DNA from 2 places in the Lactobacillus sp. UMNPBX4 genome. Region 2 is predicted to be linked to the other one. Evidence: predicted binding sites of a transcription regulator. Region 2 holds the regulator's gene; the other holds the start of a gene.
What was found. Region 2 encodes NrdR, which represses ribonucleotide reductase genes. Its sites were predicted from a motif close to ACACNATATATNGTGT; they were not measured.
Positions count from the first base shown of each region.

Region 1: nrdJ (ribonucleoside-triphosphate reductase, adenosylcobalamin-dependent) is a predicted target of NrdR. The motif match lies at 2,408-2,423, and genes of this name have one in related genera.

Region 1 is NZ_PCZF01000036.1:2,268-9,620, reverse strand. Features, by position in the region: gene CP355_RS07375 (Rep family protein) at 1-34, opposite strand, end outside; gene CP355_RS07370 (hypothetical protein) at 52-495, opposite strand; partial or broken gene CP355_RS07365 (oligopeptide ABC transporter substrate-binding protein) at 579-2,219, shown strand; gene nrdJ (ribonucleoside-triphosphate reductase, adenosylcobalamin-dependent) at 2,494-4,725, shown strand; gene CP355_RS07355 (DUF4430 domain-containing protein) at 4,755-5,144, shown strand; gene CP355_RS07350 (DUF4430 domain-containing protein) at 5,163-5,546, shown strand; gene CP355_RS07345 (ECF transporter S component) at 5,548-6,087, shown strand; gene CP355_RS07340 (cob(I)yrinic acid a,c-diamide adenosyltransferase) at 6,080-6,640, shown strand; gene CP355_RS07335 (putative ABC transporter permease) at 6,708-7,353, opposite strand, start outside.
Region 2 is NZ_PCZF01000024.1:19,628-30,442, reverse strand. Features, by position in the region: gene polA (DNA polymerase I) at 1-2,226, shown strand, start outside; gene mutM (DNA-formamidopyrimidine glycosylase) at 2,235-3,065, shown strand; gene coaE (dephospho-CoA kinase) at 3,062-3,664, shown strand; gene nrdR (transcriptional regulator NrdR) at 3,667-4,134, shown strand; gene CP355_RS06075 (replication initiation and membrane attachment family protein) at 4,137-5,468, shown strand; gene dnaI (primosomal protein DnaI) at 5,500-6,408, shown strand; gene thrS (threonine--tRNA ligase) at 6,699-8,633, shown strand; gene CP355_RS06060 (hypothetical protein) at 8,839-9,375, shown strand; gene CP355_RS06055 (DUF389 domain-containing protein) at 9,471-10,730, shown strand.

The sequences.
Region 1 (7,353 bases), on a different contig from region 2:
GTCTTGCACGTGGTTCTTTTACTTTTTTCTTCATAGAGATTAACCTTCTAACTACCAACCAAAACTATATTTATGTAAAAGATGTTTTAATAAATCTTCCATATCATTAAATGACAAATCGTTAGATCGTTGAAACTGCTTAGAATCAAAAGTTTCATAATAATAAATAGGAATTCGTAGCTCTTTAGCTGCACAATAACTGTCTTGACCAACAATAATTTCCCATTGTCCTAGATTTTCTTTTACAGCTACTAGAGGCAAACTCTCATGATTCAAAATGTACTTAAGTTTAAGTAATTTAATGCGATCATCATTACACAATTTTTTGTCTACGCTGAATTGACCATAATTATCTGTCTCATAAATTTTAGCTACCGTTTTGTCATCATCATTCTTAAAATCCGGCAAACATTTTGCTTCATAATCCATTTTTTCCCATTCTTTAGGACTTTTATGACTTCCCTCGTTCATTTCGATTTCTTCATTTTTTGTCATTTTAAAGTTTCCTTCTTTCTAGGTATTTACCTTTTTCAGTTACCATGCACACTTTGCACAGTTCATGACAACTAGAAAATAACAAGTTCAGTCAAACTGTTCCTGTGAAAAGTGTTAAAAAAGGTGGGACCTTAAATTACGCTATCGAGTCAGATAGTCCCTTCACTGGTATTTTCTTGCCAGAATTATCTGATACTGCCACTGACACTGAAGTTGCAGAACCAGGACAAGAAGGGTTATTCTCAGTCAACGATCAATACAAGATTAACAATAAAGGTGCTGCTACCTTTAAGCTTGACCGTAAAGCCAAGACCGTAACTATCGAGGTTAAGAAGGGTGTTAAGTGGTCAGACGGCAAGCAAGTTAATGCTAAAGACGTGGAATACGCTTATGAAATTATTGCTAATAAAGACTCCAAGTCACAACGTTATACCGATTCTCTTGCCGACATTGTTGGTTTAGCAGAATATCACGAAGGCAAGAGCAAGAAGATTTCTGGTATTGAGATGCCTGATGGCGAAAATGGCCGCAAGGTCGTAATTCACTTTAAACAAATGAAGCCTGGTATGCTTCAATCAGGTAACGGTTACTTCTGGGAATACGCTGAACCTTACCATTACTTAAAGGACGTACCATTCTCCAAGTTGATGTCTAGTGACAAGGTTAGAAAACAACCACTCTTCTACGGCCCATTCCGCGTAAGCAAGCTTGTTCGTGGTCAATCTGTCACTTGGGAACGTAACCCGCATTACTGGCGTGGTACGCCAAACTTGGAAAAGGTATCCATGACAGTCATCGGTACCAACTCAGTTACTCAAGCCATCAAGAGTCACAAGTTCGACGTTGCTGGTGTCGTTAATACCCAATGGGAAGATGTTAAGAATGCCACTGACACTAACTTTATCGGCAATGTGCCTCTATCTTATAGCTACTTAGGCTTTAAGGTAGGTAAATGGGACAAAAAGGCTGGCAAAAACGTTGAAAACAAGAATTCTAAGATGAATAATCCATCATTACGTAAAGCTATGGCTTATGCAATGAACGTTGATGCAGTCGCTAAACGTTACTACCACGGCTTGGCCTTCCGCGTTAACACTTTGATCCCTGAACAATTTGGTGATTATACTGACAAGTCAATCAAGGGTTACCCATACAACTTGAAGAAGGCTAACGAATTATTGGATAAAGCCGGCTACAAGAAGAAGGGTGAATACAGAGTTCAACCTAACGGTAAGAAGTTAGTAATTAACTTGGCTGTTAGAAACAACTCAACTACCGCTGAACCTGTTTGGAGAAACTACATCCAACAATGGAAGAAAGTTGGTTTGGATGTTAAATTTGTCGGCGGCCGTCTAATGGAATTCAACAACTGGGTACAAGCTGTCCAATCTGACGATCCAAGAATCGACGTCTTCGAAGGTGGTTGGTCACTTTCAAGTGAACCATCCCCTAACGACCTTTACAATGAAGCTGCACCATACAACTTTGCTCGTTTCGTTTCACCTAAGCAAACTAAGCTTTTGGCTGATATCGACTCAGAGAAGGCCTTCAATCCTACTTACCGTGCTAATGCCTTCAAGAAGTGGCAAAAGTGGATGTATGATGAAGCATACGTTGTGCCAACTACCAACCAATACTCTGTAACTGCTGTTAACAAGAAGATCTCTGGTTGGTCACTTAAGCCTAGTGCCAACACTTGGTTCACTGCAGGTTTCGTAAAATAATTTCTTGAACAATCCTTTTTCTATATTTTCTATAACAAATAAAATTTACTTTTCAACCCCTATCAATTAATCTCAAAATATTCAGTAGCAAATTTGTTGCTGAATATTTTTTTATTTTTCTCAACCCCTATTACTAACCTAAATTGTAGAATGCAAGTCCCTTTTATGTGAAAAATTTTTAATGCATAACACAACATATTGTGGTATTATCATAAATGTATTCATAGATAATGTGTTTTGTGAAACAATAGTAACTTTTAGGAGTGAGTTTTTTATGCCTACCACAAGAATTAAGCTGGATCCTGACTTTATCGATTCAGTGAAACAAGAAGTTAAACCTCATTGGGGAGAATTAGGTTGGGTTACCTACAAGAGAACTTATGCCCGCTGGCTTCCTGACCAAAATAGAGCTGAGAATTGGGATGAAACTGTCAAACGAGTTATTGAAGGTAATATTAACCTTGATCCGCGCTTGCATGATAATCCTTCTGCAGAAGTAATTACGGAGTTAACTAATGAAGCACAAAAACTATTTCGTTTAGTCTATGGCTTAGCTGCTACTCCGTCTGGTCGTAATCTTTGGATTTCAGGTACTGATTATCAAAAGCGGAACGGTGATTCCTTAAATAACTGCTGGTTCATTGCAATTCGCCCACAAAAATACGGCGATAGCCACATTGCGCCTGCTTATCTTAATCCTGAGCAAAAAGCCGTTTCAATGCCTTTCTCCTTCTTATTTGACCAATTAATGAAGGGCGGCGGTGTTGGTTTTTCAGTGGTCAACGAAAATATCGCTCAAATTCCTTCCGTCGACAATAAAGTGGATTTAGCCGTAATCATCGACAAAAAGAGTCCATCTTACGAGGCATCCCTCAAGGTCGGTGCCATCGACAAAGACAAATGGGAAAAGCAAAGTGTACCTGACGACACAATTTATTACAAACTGCCTGACACCCGTGAAGGTTGGGTCTTAGCTAATGCCCGTTTAATCGACATGCACTTTAACGCCACTAATCCAGACCACAAAATCAAATTAGCACTCGATATCTCTGACATTCGTCCATATGGTGCTAAGATCCATGGCTTCGGTGGTACGGCTTCAGGCCCAATGCCTTTAGTTGAGATGCTTATTGATATCAACAACGTTATCAATGCTCGCGTTAATAGTAAGCTTACTGCCGTTGACGGCACTGATATTTGTAACTTGATTGGTAAAACAGTTGTTGCAGGCAATGTCCGTCGCTCTGCTGAACTTGCTCTTGGCTCTAGCGATAATCAAGACTTTATTAAGATGAAGCAAGATAAGGAAAAACTTTATCATCACCGCTGGGCTTCTAACAACAGTGTCGCAATTAACTCTAAATTTAATAATTATGGCCCAATTTCTGACGGAATTTTGCATAACGGTGAACCAGGAATCGTCAATCTTGATCTTTCACGCAATTATGGCCGAATCGTTGATGGTTATCAGGCCGGCATTGACGACAGCGTTGAAGGCACCAACCCTTGTGGTGAGATTTCTCTAGCTAATGGTGAACCATGTAATTTGTTTGAGGTCTTCCCTTATGTAGCGGAACAAGAAGGCTGGGACCTCAAGGAAGCCTTTGGCTTAGCTGCTCGCTACACCAAGCGAGTTACCTTCAGTCCCTATGATTGGGAAATTTCACGCGAAATCATCCATAAAAATCGCCGAATCGGGGTTTCAATGTCAGGAATTCAAGACTGGCTTTTAAATGATCTCGGTCACAGAGTTGTAACTGGCTTTGAGGATGCAGTTGATCAAGAAAATGGGCAAAAGATCAAGAAGCCAATCTATGACCCTCAAGCGGTTAAGATGGTTGACAGCCTTTACCAAGCTGTAGTTGACGCAGACAAGACCTACAGCAAGGAATTAGGCTGCAATGAATCAATTAAGCACACCACAGTTAAACCTTCAGGTACGGTAGCGAAATTGGCTGGAGTCAGCGAAGGAATGCACTTCCACTATGCTGGTTACTTGATTCAACGGATTCGTTTCCAAGCTAGCGACCCACTTTTGCCAGCCTTAAAAGAATGTGGCTACCACACTGAACCAGATATTTACACACCAAATACAATCTGTGTTGAATTTCCACTTCGTGCAGCTCACGCCGACAGCAAAAACTTTGCCTCAGCCGGCACTGTTTCCATCGCGGAACAATTTGCGACACAAGCATTTTTGCAAACTTATTGGTCCGACAATGCTGTTAGTTGTACCGTTACTTTCCAAAGCGATGAAAGTGATCAAATTGCCCCACTACTTTACCAATATCGCCATATTATTAAGTCAACTTCACTTCTTCCTTATTACGGTGGCTCACTTAAACAAGCTCCGAAGGAACCAATTGACAAGCAGACTTACGAGGCTAGAGCCGCATTGATTACTGATGATGTTGAAAAAGTTTTTGCTAAGCAAAATGATGATCAAAAAGGACTAGAGCTAGTCGACCAATCAGATTGTGCTGGTGGCGCCTGCCCAATTAAATAAATTTATTTGGAGGAATGGAATTGAAGAGTATGAGTAAACGTAAAATTAATCTATTTTTTGCAATTATTACTTTCTTTACGTTAGCCTTAACTGCATGCTCAAATAATAATTCAGCTACTAAAAAAAGCACAACTAACCAAATTTCGGTTAATTACACTTTAAAAGAAGGTAAAAAGACCTTTGATAAGAAAACCATAAAAGTTCCTAAAAAAGCTAAAGTAATTGCTGGTTTAAAAAAGGCCTGGAAAGTTAAGGAAACCAAAGGCTTTATCACTGCAATTGACGGCAAAACTCAAAATCCTAAGAAAAAGATTTATTGGACCTACACAATTAACAATAAGTTTGCCTCTAAAGGCGCTAATGAACAAACTGTTAATAACAAAGATAAAGTTAAATTTACTTTAGCTAAAATGAAATAATCATAAGGAGAAAAACAAATGACTAAAACAAAATTATTAAGCTTAACTACTACCGGTGCCGTATTTGTTAGCCTACTTTTCACTGGCGTTGCACCAACCAGCAACGTCCAAGCTGCTTCTTACATTAAAGTTCATTACACCTTAAAGAAGGGCAACAAGGCCTTCTCACACAAGAGTTTTAAGGTTAAGAAAAATGCTAAAGTGATCACCGGTTTGAAAAAAGGTTGGCACGTTAAAAGCACTAATGGCTTTGTTACTAGTATTGCTGGCAGAAGCCAAAATAAGAGTAAGAATATCTACTGGACTTACACCATTAATGGCAAGTATGCTTCTAAAGGAGCATACCAACAACCATTGCATAGAAACGACCGTGTTGTCTGGAAGCTAGCCGGGATCAAGTAAAATGCTTACCAAAGAAAGAGTTCAGATTAGATCTTTAGCACTCCTAGCGATTTTGGTTGCTATGTGTGTAACACTCAGAATTTTTAAAATCATCGATATCCCTAACGTACAGCCCGTAACTGATATGATTATGATTGTGACCCTAACAATGGGTGCTGGCTTTGGCTTTGCCCTATCCGCATTGACCATGATCTTGTCCAATATTTATCTAGGCTTTGGAATTTGGACTATCCCCCAGATTATGGCTTATGTTGGTTGTGTTTTAGTAGTAATCCTACTTGACAAAACCACCCCACTAAAGCAACACTTCTGGATGCAAGTTATCGTAGCTACCCTTCTGGGTTACGTATATGGCTTGTTAATCAATTTCGGCATGTCAATTTGGGGTGGCTGGTCATCCTTTTTAGGTTATGTTGCGGTAAGTTTCTTATTTGATACTTACCATTGTCTGGGCAATTTTGGTTTCTATTTTGTTTTGTACAAACCATTGACTCTTGCCCTAAACAATTACAAACGAAAAGCAGGAATCAGCTATGATTAAAATTTACACTAAAGTTGGTGACAAAGGTTTAACTAAGCAAGTTACTGGCAAAATGGTGCCTAAATATGACCTCCAAATTGAAGCTCTAGGTGACGTAGATGAATTGCAATCCTACTTAGGTGTAGTAATTGCTAACTTATCTAAAAACTGTCTGCAACTTAAAGATGAGCTGCAAGACGTACAACGCAACCTTTACCAATTACAAGCTGATATCGTGGTAAAGCATCATCAAGAAATCACCCATGAAACAGTGCAGCAACTCGAACATCGCATTGATCAACTAACACCCCAAATTCCTTCCATTCCTGAATTTATTCTGCCAGGTGGTAAAGCCACTGGTGCCAATCTTCAGTATGCCAGGACAGTCGCTCGACGCACCGAACGGGCATTGGTCAAATTAAGTTTAAATGAACAGGAATTATCAGATGACGTATTAAAATACATCAATCGATTATCTGATTACCTTTTCACCCTTGGACGCTATGCCAACGTTTTAGATAACTACACCGAAATAAAAAGTAAAAAACGTGAACCAAATAGAATTAATGGATAAGAAAAAGTCGGATGACCTAATATGATCATCCGACTTTTTTCAATCCCACAAAATAAGATTATGTTAGTTAGCTTTCTTTCTTCAAGACTTCTTTCTTAATTTCCATGAACTTAGGAGCATCAGTAACTTTTAATTTTGGAAAGCTCTTCAAGTAGCGCTTATGATTCCAGCTTAATCGTTGCGGTTGTAATTCATCATAGTGCTGCATCACTGAGTGGTGCCAATCACCAACCCGCAATTTTCCTTTCTCAGGCATATGACTTTCTACTTTAGTTCTAACTCGCTCAATAAAGTGGTCAATATGCACATCCCACATCTTAGTTGTAGTATGGAATCTCTCGACACTGATTACTGTTAATACTAAGTCAATACCCATAACAATGGTAATACCCACAGCTAGCCAGCCATGAGTTATCTTTTCTTCATTATTAATGAGCTTCTGAATGATTGGCTGAATAAATTTTACTAATAAAACTACACCAACGCCCCAAAATAATGAAATCATTGGGGCCACTCGACCTTGAATGTTACCCCATAATTTTGAATAATCCCAAAGCTTCATGCGAAAGATTGTCTCTAATAGCCAACTAGCCACAAATTCGAAAATAGTGGCAACGATAGTCCCTACTATAAATAAAAGGAGCAGGTTATCTCGCACGTCTTTGGTACAAATTAAAATTGTAGTAACGGCGAACCCATACACGGGGCAGTAA
Region 2 (10,815 bases):
TCCGACAAGACGACTGTCGAAGTAACTAAATCTGGTGTTTCTCAACTTGAAGCTTATACACCAGAACATATGAAGGAAGTTAATGGGGTAACTCCAACCGAATTCATCGACATGAAGGCCTTAATGGGTGATAACTCTGATAACTACCCAGGTGTCGAAGGTATTGGTCCTAAGACAGCTTCTAATTTAATTCAAGAATATGGTTCAGTAGAAAATCTTTACGATCATATTGATGAAATGAAGAAATCTAAGCGTAAGGAACGTTTAATTCATGATAAAGACAAGGCTTTTTTAGCTAAAAAGCTTGCCACTATTGACCGTGATTCACCAGTTACACTCGATATTGATGATGTAAAACGTCAACCAGTTGATTATGAGAAACTGCGTCAATTCTACGAAAAGATGAACTTCCGCAAGTTTTTGGCAGAACTTAATGCTTCAGGTGCTGGTCAAGGTAGTGCAGATGTTGAAAAAGTTGAATACACCGTTTTAAATGATGACAATGTTAAAGATGTCAAAGCTACTGAAAAAGACACTGTTGAATTTTATCTAGAAATGCTCGGTGCTAACTATCACTTAGCTCCTTTTGTTGGCTTCAGCTTGAAGATTAACGACAAGATCTACGTTTCAAGAGATGTTGAATTGCTTGAAGAAGATAATATCAAGCACATCTTAGAAGACGAAAAGATTAAGAAGAATGTCTTTGACCTAAAGAAAACAATGGTTGCTGCACATCGTTTGGGCATGCACACTCACGGTCTTGATTACGACATGCTTTTGGCATCCTACTTGATCAATAATGAAAACAACTCTAATGATCTTGGTGAAATTGCCCATCTTTATGGGGATTATTCCGTTAAGACCGACCTTGAAGTCTACGGCAAAGGTAAGAGTGAACATGTTCCCGATGATGACGATGAATTGTTCAACCACTTAGCTTCCAAGGTCAACGCCATTGAAAAGCTTAAGCCGGAGCTTCTTAAAAAGCTTAAAGAACACGAACAGGATGCTTTGTTTGACACAATCGAAATCCCAACTGCTCGTGTTTTAGCCAGAATGGAAATGAACGGGATGAAGGTTGAAGCCAGCACTTTGCTTCAGTTGCAAAATGAATTTGCCATTAAGTTGAAAGAGCTTGAAGACAAGATTTACAGTCAAGCTGGTGAAAAGTTCAATTTGAATTCACCTAAGCAATTAGGTCACATTTTGTTTGAAAAGCTTGGTTTACCACCAATCAAGAAGACCAAGACTGGTTACTCAACTTCAGTTGAAGTGCTTGATCAATTGAAGACACAAAGTCCAATCGTTAGTGAAATTTTGGATTACCGTCAAATTGCCAAGATTCAATCTACCTATGTAAAGGGGCTGCTTGACGTTATCCAACCAGATGGTCGTGTACATACACGTTACTTGCAAACTTTGACTGCAACTGGTCGACTTTCCAGTGTGGATCCTAACTTGCAGAACATCCCTACCCGTACCGAAGAGGGTAAGCAAATCAGAAAAGCTTTCGTGCCAAGTGAACCAGACGGCTACATTTTCTCTTGCGACTACTCACAAGTTGAACTTCGTGTTTTAGCTCACGTTTCGGGCGATCAAAACATGCAAGAAGCCTTCAAGACCGGTTATGATATTCACTCACATACCGCGATGAAAATTTTCCACTTGGATTCACCAGATCAAGTAACGCCACTGATGCGTCGTCACGCTAAGGCTGTTAACTTCGGTATCGTTTATGGTATTTCCGATTATGGTTTGTCCAAGAATTTAGGTATTTCTAGAAAACGTGCTCAAGAATTTATCGACAACTACTTCGAACAATATCCTCAAATCAAGGATTACATGAATAAAGCAGTACAAGAAGCACGTGACAAGGGCTATGCCGAAACAATCATGCACCGTCGCAGATACTTGCCAGATATTCATGCTAAGAAATACACCGTTCGTGCCTTTGCTGAAAGAACTGCTATTAATTCACCAATTCAAGGTTCAGCTGCCGATATTATTAAAATTGCAATGATTAACATGCAAAAGAAGTTAGATGAACTACATTTGAAGACTAAAATGGTAGTGCAGGTACACGATGAATTGATTTTTGATGTACCAAAAGATGAGCTAGAAACAATTAAAAAGATTGTGCCTGAAGTAATGCAATCAGCTGTTAAGTTGGACGTGCCATTGATTGCTGATTCTGGCTGGGGACACAATTGGTATGATGCAAAGTAGGTGATAAAATGCCTGAAATGCCTGAAGTTGAAACAGTTCGAAGAACACTGCTTCCTTTAGTTAAGGGAAAAACTATTAAAAAAGTGATTTTGTGGTATCCAAAAATTGTGGCGACTGATCATGAAAAATTTTTATCTGAATTGCCTGGTAAAAAGATTATCGATATTGATCGCTACGCCAAGTATTTGCTTATTCGCTTGAGTGATAATTTAACGATTGTTTCTCATTTGCGAATGGAAGGAAAGTATCATTTAACTGCGTCTGATGCGCCTAAGGATAAACACGATCACGTTGAGTTTGTTTTTACTGATGGAACAGCGTTGCGGTATAATGATGTGCGCAAATTTGGGCGGATGCAGCTAATTTTAACTGGCACCGAAAGACAAACTACAGGGATTGGTAAGCTTGGAGTAGAACCAAATAGTTCTAAATTTACTTCAGAATATTTAATCAATGGCTTAAAGCGTAAGAAGAAAAATATCAAAAACACTTTGCTTGATCAATCAGTAGTAGCTGGTCTAGGTAATATTTATGTTGATGAGGTTCTTTGGCGAACCAAGATTCATCCTTTAAGTCAGGCCAATAAAATTCCTGTAGAAAAAGTATCTGAATTACATGATCAGATTAATAAGATTATTGCCGAAGCAATTAAGCTGCAAGGTACTACGGTTCATTCCTTTTTGAATGCGAATGGACAAGTTGGTGGCTTTCAAAGTAAATTGCAAGTTTACGGTCATGTAGGTGAGCCCTGCCCAGTTTGTGGTACTAAATTTGAAAAAATTAAGGTTAATGGTCGGGGAACCACTTTTTGTCCTCATTGTCAGGTGATTTATAAATGAGTTATGTCTTAGCATTAACAGGTGGAATTGCCACCGGTAAAAGTACTGCTGATGATTTTTTTAAAAAGAAAAACATTCCGATTATTGACTGTGATCAAATTGCCCACGAACTGATGAAACCCGGCAATGCATCTTGGCAAGCGATTAAAGATCATTTTGGGGTAGAATATTTAAATTCAGACCAAACAATAAATCGTAAAAAATTAGGGCAATTAGTTTTTAGTAATAAAAGAGCCTTGTCTGAATTAAATCAGTTGACGCATCCGTTAATTTTCGATAAAACAGTAGCAAAGATAAAAGAATATCAGAATTTTGCTCTTGTTATTTTAGATGCACCAGTGTATTTTGAAGCGGGATTGGATAAAAAACATGTAGCTAATGGAGTTTTAGTGATTACCCTTCCTGAGCAAATACAGATTGAACGTTTAAAAAAGCGTAATAATCTATCTGACGAGGAAGCAAGAATGCGGATTAATAGTCAGATGCCATTAGCTGAAAAAGAAAAAATGGCCGATTTTGTAGTGGCAAATACTGGTACAATAAAAGAATTAGAAAATAAACTAGAACAGATATTAATTAAGATCAAAGAAGAGGGATAGCTATGGAATGTCCAAATTGTCATCAAAATGCCTCCCGCGTTATTGATTCACGTCCTAGTGATGAAAACCGTGCAATCAGACGACGCAGAGAGTGTGAAAATTGTGGTTTTCGTTTTACAACTTTTGAAAGAGTAGAAACAACTCCGTTACTTGTAATTAAAAATGACGGTACGCGTGAACCATTTAATCGCAAGAAAATCTTGCATGGTGTAATGGCTGCAGGACAGAAACGACCAATTAGCAGTGAGCAATTTGAGCAATTGGTTGATCATGTTGAAAATAAAGTAAGAAAGCAAGGCATTAGTGAAATTTCATCTAAGAAGATTGGTCAATACGTTATGGATGAATTGGCTGATCTTGATGATGTGGCTTACATTCGTTTTGCATCTATTTATCGTGAATTTAAAGATATGTCTAGCTTCATGAAGACTATGGAAGACATGATGGCTAAGAAAGGTAAGGGCAATTAGTCATGTTTGAGACGTCTGATCCCAAACATCTTTATTATGTAGCCAATCGTGTGAAGCTTTTTCCCGAAGATGAAAAAGTTTTAATCAAATTATATCAACCGTTAGTAGGTGCAGTAGCAGTAGCGCTATATCAGACTTTGATTCAAAATTATGATCCGTATGGCATAATTTCCGACTCGAAGGGGATATATTCATTGCAAGAGCAATTGGATTGCAGCTTGAAACAATTATTTGATTCATTGCATAAATTAGAGGCTGTGGGATTAGTCCAAACACTTTTGTCTGATAATGTATTCAATAATGTTTTAGTTTTTAAATTGCTGCAAGTTCCAGCTGCAGACAAATTTTTTGCGACGCCACTTTTAGCTAGTTTATTAAAAGAAAAGGTTGGTGTATCAACCTTTCATGATTTAAGTCATGCTTTTGCTCAAGAAGCAAAATTAAGGGAAAAACCTATTAAAAATGCTAAAGACGTGTCAGCAAACTTTTTTGATGTTTTTCGTTTACCTGGGGATGAAGCAATCACTCCGTCTAGTGATGTGGTTCAAGCCGCACAAGAAAATAAGATTCATGAAGTTGAAACTGCCAAGGTGAATGATCACGATAGTATTGATTGGGATTTTATCAAGCAGGAGTATAATCGCTATCAAATTCCAGCTAGTGAAATTGACCTTAATAAAGATCAAATTCGTGGTTTAATCCAAACGTATGGCTTATCAGAAAAAGAATTTGTAGATGAAAGCTTGCCATGTCTTCATGGCTCATATAGCTTAAATATGCATGACATTAGCAATACTTTAGCGGAAAATTATAAGAGGGCTAATACTAGAGAAAATGTACAAAAGCAGTTAAATGAAGGGCAAAAAAAGGCATTAGCTGTGATTAAAGATATGGATGACCATGATAAAAAGCTGTTAAAAGCAGCTAATGAGAGTTCACCCGCTGAATTTTTGTATAAAATAAAAACGCAAAAAGGCGGTATAACTAGTGCCAATGAGAAGCAGATTATTAATAATTTGCACACCCAGTATGGGTTGCCTGAAGACTTAATCAACATTTTGACCTATACATGTCTTACTTATGACACAGTAGTTAGTTCTAATTTGGCTTATAAGATTGCCAATGACTGGCTGCAACATGGCGTAGCTACAGCCGTACAGGCTTTGCAATATGTGAAAAAGCGGCGCAATAGCTTTGGTAAGAAAAAATCTGTTCGAACTTATCAAAAGCGAGTCGAAAAAGGCACTGATTGGAGTAAGAAAAAGGCTGATAGGGATGCTGGCATTTCTACCGAGCAATTGAAGAATTTATTTAAGGATTTAAATAATAAATAGGATTCAAAGATAATTGGAAGTAGGTGAAAAAATGGAGCCAATTGGCAATGTAATTAAAAAGATTGTAAAAGAGCGTAATCTGGGTGATGAACAATCTTTGATAGAACAAGCCTTGCGTGATCCTGATGTGCAGTCATTTATTCATGCAAATGCAGATAAAATTGATCAAAAGATGATTCGAAATAGTATATCTAACTTGTATGAGTATTATTCTCAAAAACATACTGCGAGTAAGGTGATGGCAGGGTATGCTCCCCAATTATTTTTGAATGGTAAAGTAATTGATATTCGGTATGTGCCAACTAAGGCAAAATTAGCTCAAGATCGCAAGCAAGCTGCCGAGCGAAGATTACAACTAATCGATGTTCCGACTCGTCTTCATGATGTGAGTTTGAGTGAAATTGATGTAAATGATGATCGTAAACAAGTTTTAACTTTGATCTACGACTTTTTAAGAAAATATAAGCAAAATCCGCATATTCAGGGACTATATTTGTCAGGTGATTTTGGTGTTGGTAAGACATATATTTTAGCGGGATTAGCTAATTATGTGGTCACGAACATGAATAAAAATGTTGTGTTCTTGCATGTGCCAACTTTTATAGCCGGATTAGCAAGTCATTTTGACGACAATAGTTTGCAAAGTGAAATTCGCCGTTTGTCTGAATGTGATTTATTGATTTTAGATGATATTGGTGCTGAGAGTCTCAGTCAATGGTCACGAGATGACGTATTGGGTGTAATTTTACAAGCTCGGATGGATAATGTTTTACCAACATTTTTCTCATCTAATCTTGACATGGAAGCATTAGAATCTCATTTTGAAGAAACACGTAATGCGACTGATCCAGTAAAGGCTAGGAGACTTATGCAGCGAGTACGTTTTTTAGCTAAAGAAGTTGTGGTTTCTGGACCCGATCGAAGAAATTCTTTGCATTAATTTTAAAAAAGGTCTTGCATCTAAAAGTTTCGTGCGTATAATGAGAGTTAATTAAGCGAGACATGATAGCTTTCGATTCAGAGAGAAGAACCTTGTTCTGGAAGTTCTTCATTAGAAAGTTACCCCAATCGCTTATTCCCAAAGTTATTAATATTAGGTTGGATGCCTTTATCAATCCGTAAAGAGGTTAGATTACGCTAACCTGAATTTTGGGTGGAACCACGCTAATTAACGTCCCAGTGCATTCTCGCACTGGGACTTTTTTTATTATATTTTTTCTGGAGGAAAATATGAGTTTTTCAATCACTTTGCCTGATGGCTCAAAGAAAGATTTTGAAGAAAGTTTAACTATTGCTGACGTAGCTCACAACATTGCAACTTCACTTGGTAAAGCTGCTGTTGCTGGTAAGGTTAATGGTGAAATTAAGCCACTTGACTTCAAGCTTGATAGTGATAGCGAAGTTGCTATTATTACTGATAAAGATGAAGAGGGCTTAGACGTTTTACGTGCTACTGCTGCTTTTGTATTTGAAGCTGTAGCTAAGCGTGAATATCCTGAACTTCGTTTAGGTGAACATGTTGCCGATGAAGGTGGTTTCTACGTTGACACCGATAAAGATGACCAAATTAAAGTTGGTGAATTACCAAAGCTTGAAAAAGCTATGCAAAAGGTAATTAAGAACGGTGAAAAGATTGAACACGTTCAAATTGCTAAATCAGAACTTGAAGACCTTTACAAGAATGATAAGTTCAAGAGCGAACTTCTTGCTAAGGTTGAAGGCGATACTGTTGATGCTTACAAGCTTGGCGATTTTGTTGACTTTGGTTTTGATGCTTTACTTCCAAACACTGGCAAGATTAAGCAATTTAAGTTATTGTCAGTAGCTGGTGCTTACTGGTTAGGTAAGTCATCAAACCCAATGCTTCAAAGAATCTTTGGTACTGCATTCTTTAAGGAAGCTGATTTAAAGGCTGATCTTAAGCGCCGTCAAGAAATTAAGGAACGTGACCACAGAACTATCGGTCGTGACCTTGACCTCTTCTTCGTTGACCCTAAGGTTGGTGCAGGTCTTCCTTACTGGATGCCAAAGGGTGCTACTATTCGTCGTGTTGTTGAACGCTACATCATTGACCGTGAAGTAGCTGACGGTTACCAACACGTTTACACTCCAGTACTTATGAACCTTGATGCTTACAAGACTTCAGGTCACTGGGCACACTACCGTGATGACATGTTCCCACCAATGGACATGGGTGATGGCGAAATGCTTGAACTTCGTCCAATGAACTGTCCTTCACATATTCAAATCTTTAAGCACCACATTCGTTCATACCGTGATCTTCCACTTCGTGTTGCAGAACTTGGTATGATGCACAGATACGAAAAATCAGGTGCTTTGTCAGGTCTTCAACGTGTACGTGAAATGACTTTGAACGATGGTCACACATTCGTAGCACTTGATCAAGTTCAAACTGAATTTGCTAAGATCTTGAAGTTGATCATGGACGTATACAAGGACTTCGATATTACTGATTACTACTTCAGACTTTCATACCGTGATCCAAAGAACACTGACAAGTACTTTGCAAACGACGAAATGTGGGAAAGAAGTCAAAAGATGCTTAAAGGTGCGATGGATGACCTTGGCCTTGACTATGTTGAAGCTGAAGGTGAAGCAGCCTTTTACGGTCCTAAGCTTGATATTCAAACTAAGACTGCTTTGGGTAATGATGAAACTATGTCAACTATCCAACTTGACTTCATGCTTCCAGAAAGATTTGGTTTAACTTACGTTGGTCAAGATGGGGAAGAACACCGTCCAGTTATGATTCACCGTGGTATTGTTGGTACTATGGAAAGATTCATTGCTTACCTTACTGAAATTTACAAGGGTGCCTTCCCAACTTGGCTTGCACCAGTTCAAGCAGAAATCATTCCAGTTAACAACGAAGCTCACGGCGAATACGCTGAAAAGGTTCGTGCAGAACTTGCTAAGCGCGGCTTCAGAGTAGAAGTTGATGACAGAAACGAAAAGATGGGTTACAAGATTCGTGAATCACAAACCCAAAAGGTACCTTACACTTTGGTATTAGGTGATGAAGAAATGAAGTCAGGTAAGGTTAACGTACGTCGTTACGGTACTGACGAAGAAATTTCTAAGAGTCTTGATGACTTCATTAACGAAATTGATGCAGATGTTAAGTCATACTCAAGAGAAAATTAATTAATATAATTAAAAAATAAAATAAAAAACGTATGCTATGCTAGGTCTAATTAAGACGGCTTTATTGCATACGTTTTTTTTGTTGGTAAAACTAATGTAATTGATTTTTTACGTTTGTAATTAAGAAGTAAAAAAAATGTAATCGCCTTTAACTTTTATGAAATATTTTAATGAAATAATGAAAATAGCAGTTATATAAGGGAAGGTGATAAACGTGAAAAATAAACTCATTATATTTATGACAACTGCGCTATTTATGTTAGCTATTATTGTAATGGGTCAAAATAGAGTGGATGCTGCATCCTGGGGAGCTAAGAACTTATTTACTACGCCAAAGAAAACTCGCGGAACATGGTACTATAAGCATGAAGGCGAAATCAAGAAGCTTAAAATCACAACGCATACATTTAATAAAATCAAATTGTATAAAATGTTGAGCAGTAATAAAGCAATTAAGTGGACTAAAAAATTAGCTAAGGCTGATAAGAAATCAGGATATAAATTAGCTCAAAAGGTTGGTACTTCTCAGTATGAAGCTACTGATTTCAAATTTCATAAAACACCAGGTTTTGCTGCTAATGGCTGGCTATCTAGCGATAGAGCAGATTCAGGACACACTTATGTTGCTATAAAGAAAAAAGATAAAAGTAATAATGATAAAGTAGATGCACTGAGAGTAGGAAATGGAGCAGATAATTCATTTTTATATTATTGCTATAAGAGCAAAAAATTAGTCAAATAGGTTATAATAATTTTATTGATTATTCAATCACATTTTTATATTTTGCACTGAAATCTTAATTCAGTGCTTTTTTCATGAGGATTAGACTAAATAAGATGATAATACGCCAGCGAAAAAATTATTTAACTTCTCAATTTTTATCTAAGATTAGTGCAGATGGAACTTTGAATATTGAAAGTTTGATTGTTCTGACTTGCGCAATTTTTATTGCAAGTGTTGGATTAAATGTTAATTCAACAGCTACTATTATTGGTGCAATGTTAATTTCACCTTTGATGGGACCGCTGCTAGCAATTGGCACAGGCCTTGCTTTATATGATGTTACTTTGCTGCGTAAAGGAACGATTTCATTATTAGCAGAAATTATTATTAGTTTAGCTGCATCTACAATTTATTTTCATTTTTCTCCTTTGACTTATGCTAGCCAAGAAATTATTGCACGAACTTCACCAACGATTTGGGATGTAATGATTGCGTTTTTTGGAGGAGTTGCTGGAATAATCGGTGCACGTAAAAAAGAAGCAAATAATATCGTACCTGGTGTAGCGATTGCAACAGCCTTAATGCCACCAGCTTGTACGATAGGGTATTCAATTGCAGCAGGCAATCTTAAATATTTTTTAGGATCAAGTTATTTGTTTTTGATTAATTGTGTTTTCATAATTTTGACTGCTTTTTTGGGTGTAAAAATTATGAAATGGCTAAGTTATTCTACTAAGCAATCTAAGTTGTTTTTCTTACGCAAGCCAACCTTTAAAGAGTTTGCGATAATTTTAGTAGTAATTATTTTAATTATTCCTAGTATCTTATCAGCTAATCAGATGGTGAATAAAACTCTAGTAGATCAAAATGTTCAAAATCTTGTTGTTAATGAGTTAGGCAATGTTAATCTAATTAAAGAAAATGTCGATACGCAAGGAAAAATAATTAATCTTACAGTTTCAGGTAATAAAATTAATGCTAAGAAAATTCAAGTGGCTAAAGCAAACTTAACAAAATATGACCTGAAAGGCTATTCACTGAATATTGTACAAGTAGCTCAGGTTAATCCCAATGCAGAAAATCAATTAGATCGACAAGTAAATAATATTATTAATCAGCGTCAGCATGAACAAGAACAAGCTGATGAAAAACGTCAACAAGAACAAGAAAAACGTAATCAAGAAATTCGTAAACTGTCCTCTGCAATATCTTCTGTTACTGCAGTTAGTGATAATAAAAATAAGCAAATTACTTTGATAGAGTTAAAAAAGCCGCTATCTAAGAAGAGAAAAAACGCCTTAGTAAGACAAATAAAAGATAAATATCCAAATATTAATTTAGTGGAATTTGTTCAAGAAAATATTAAAAATTAGAAAGCATATAGCATATTACTTTTATTGTGAAATATCTTGATACTAAAATAAATTTTTAAAAGTTTGTTTTATTATAAAAAGGAGA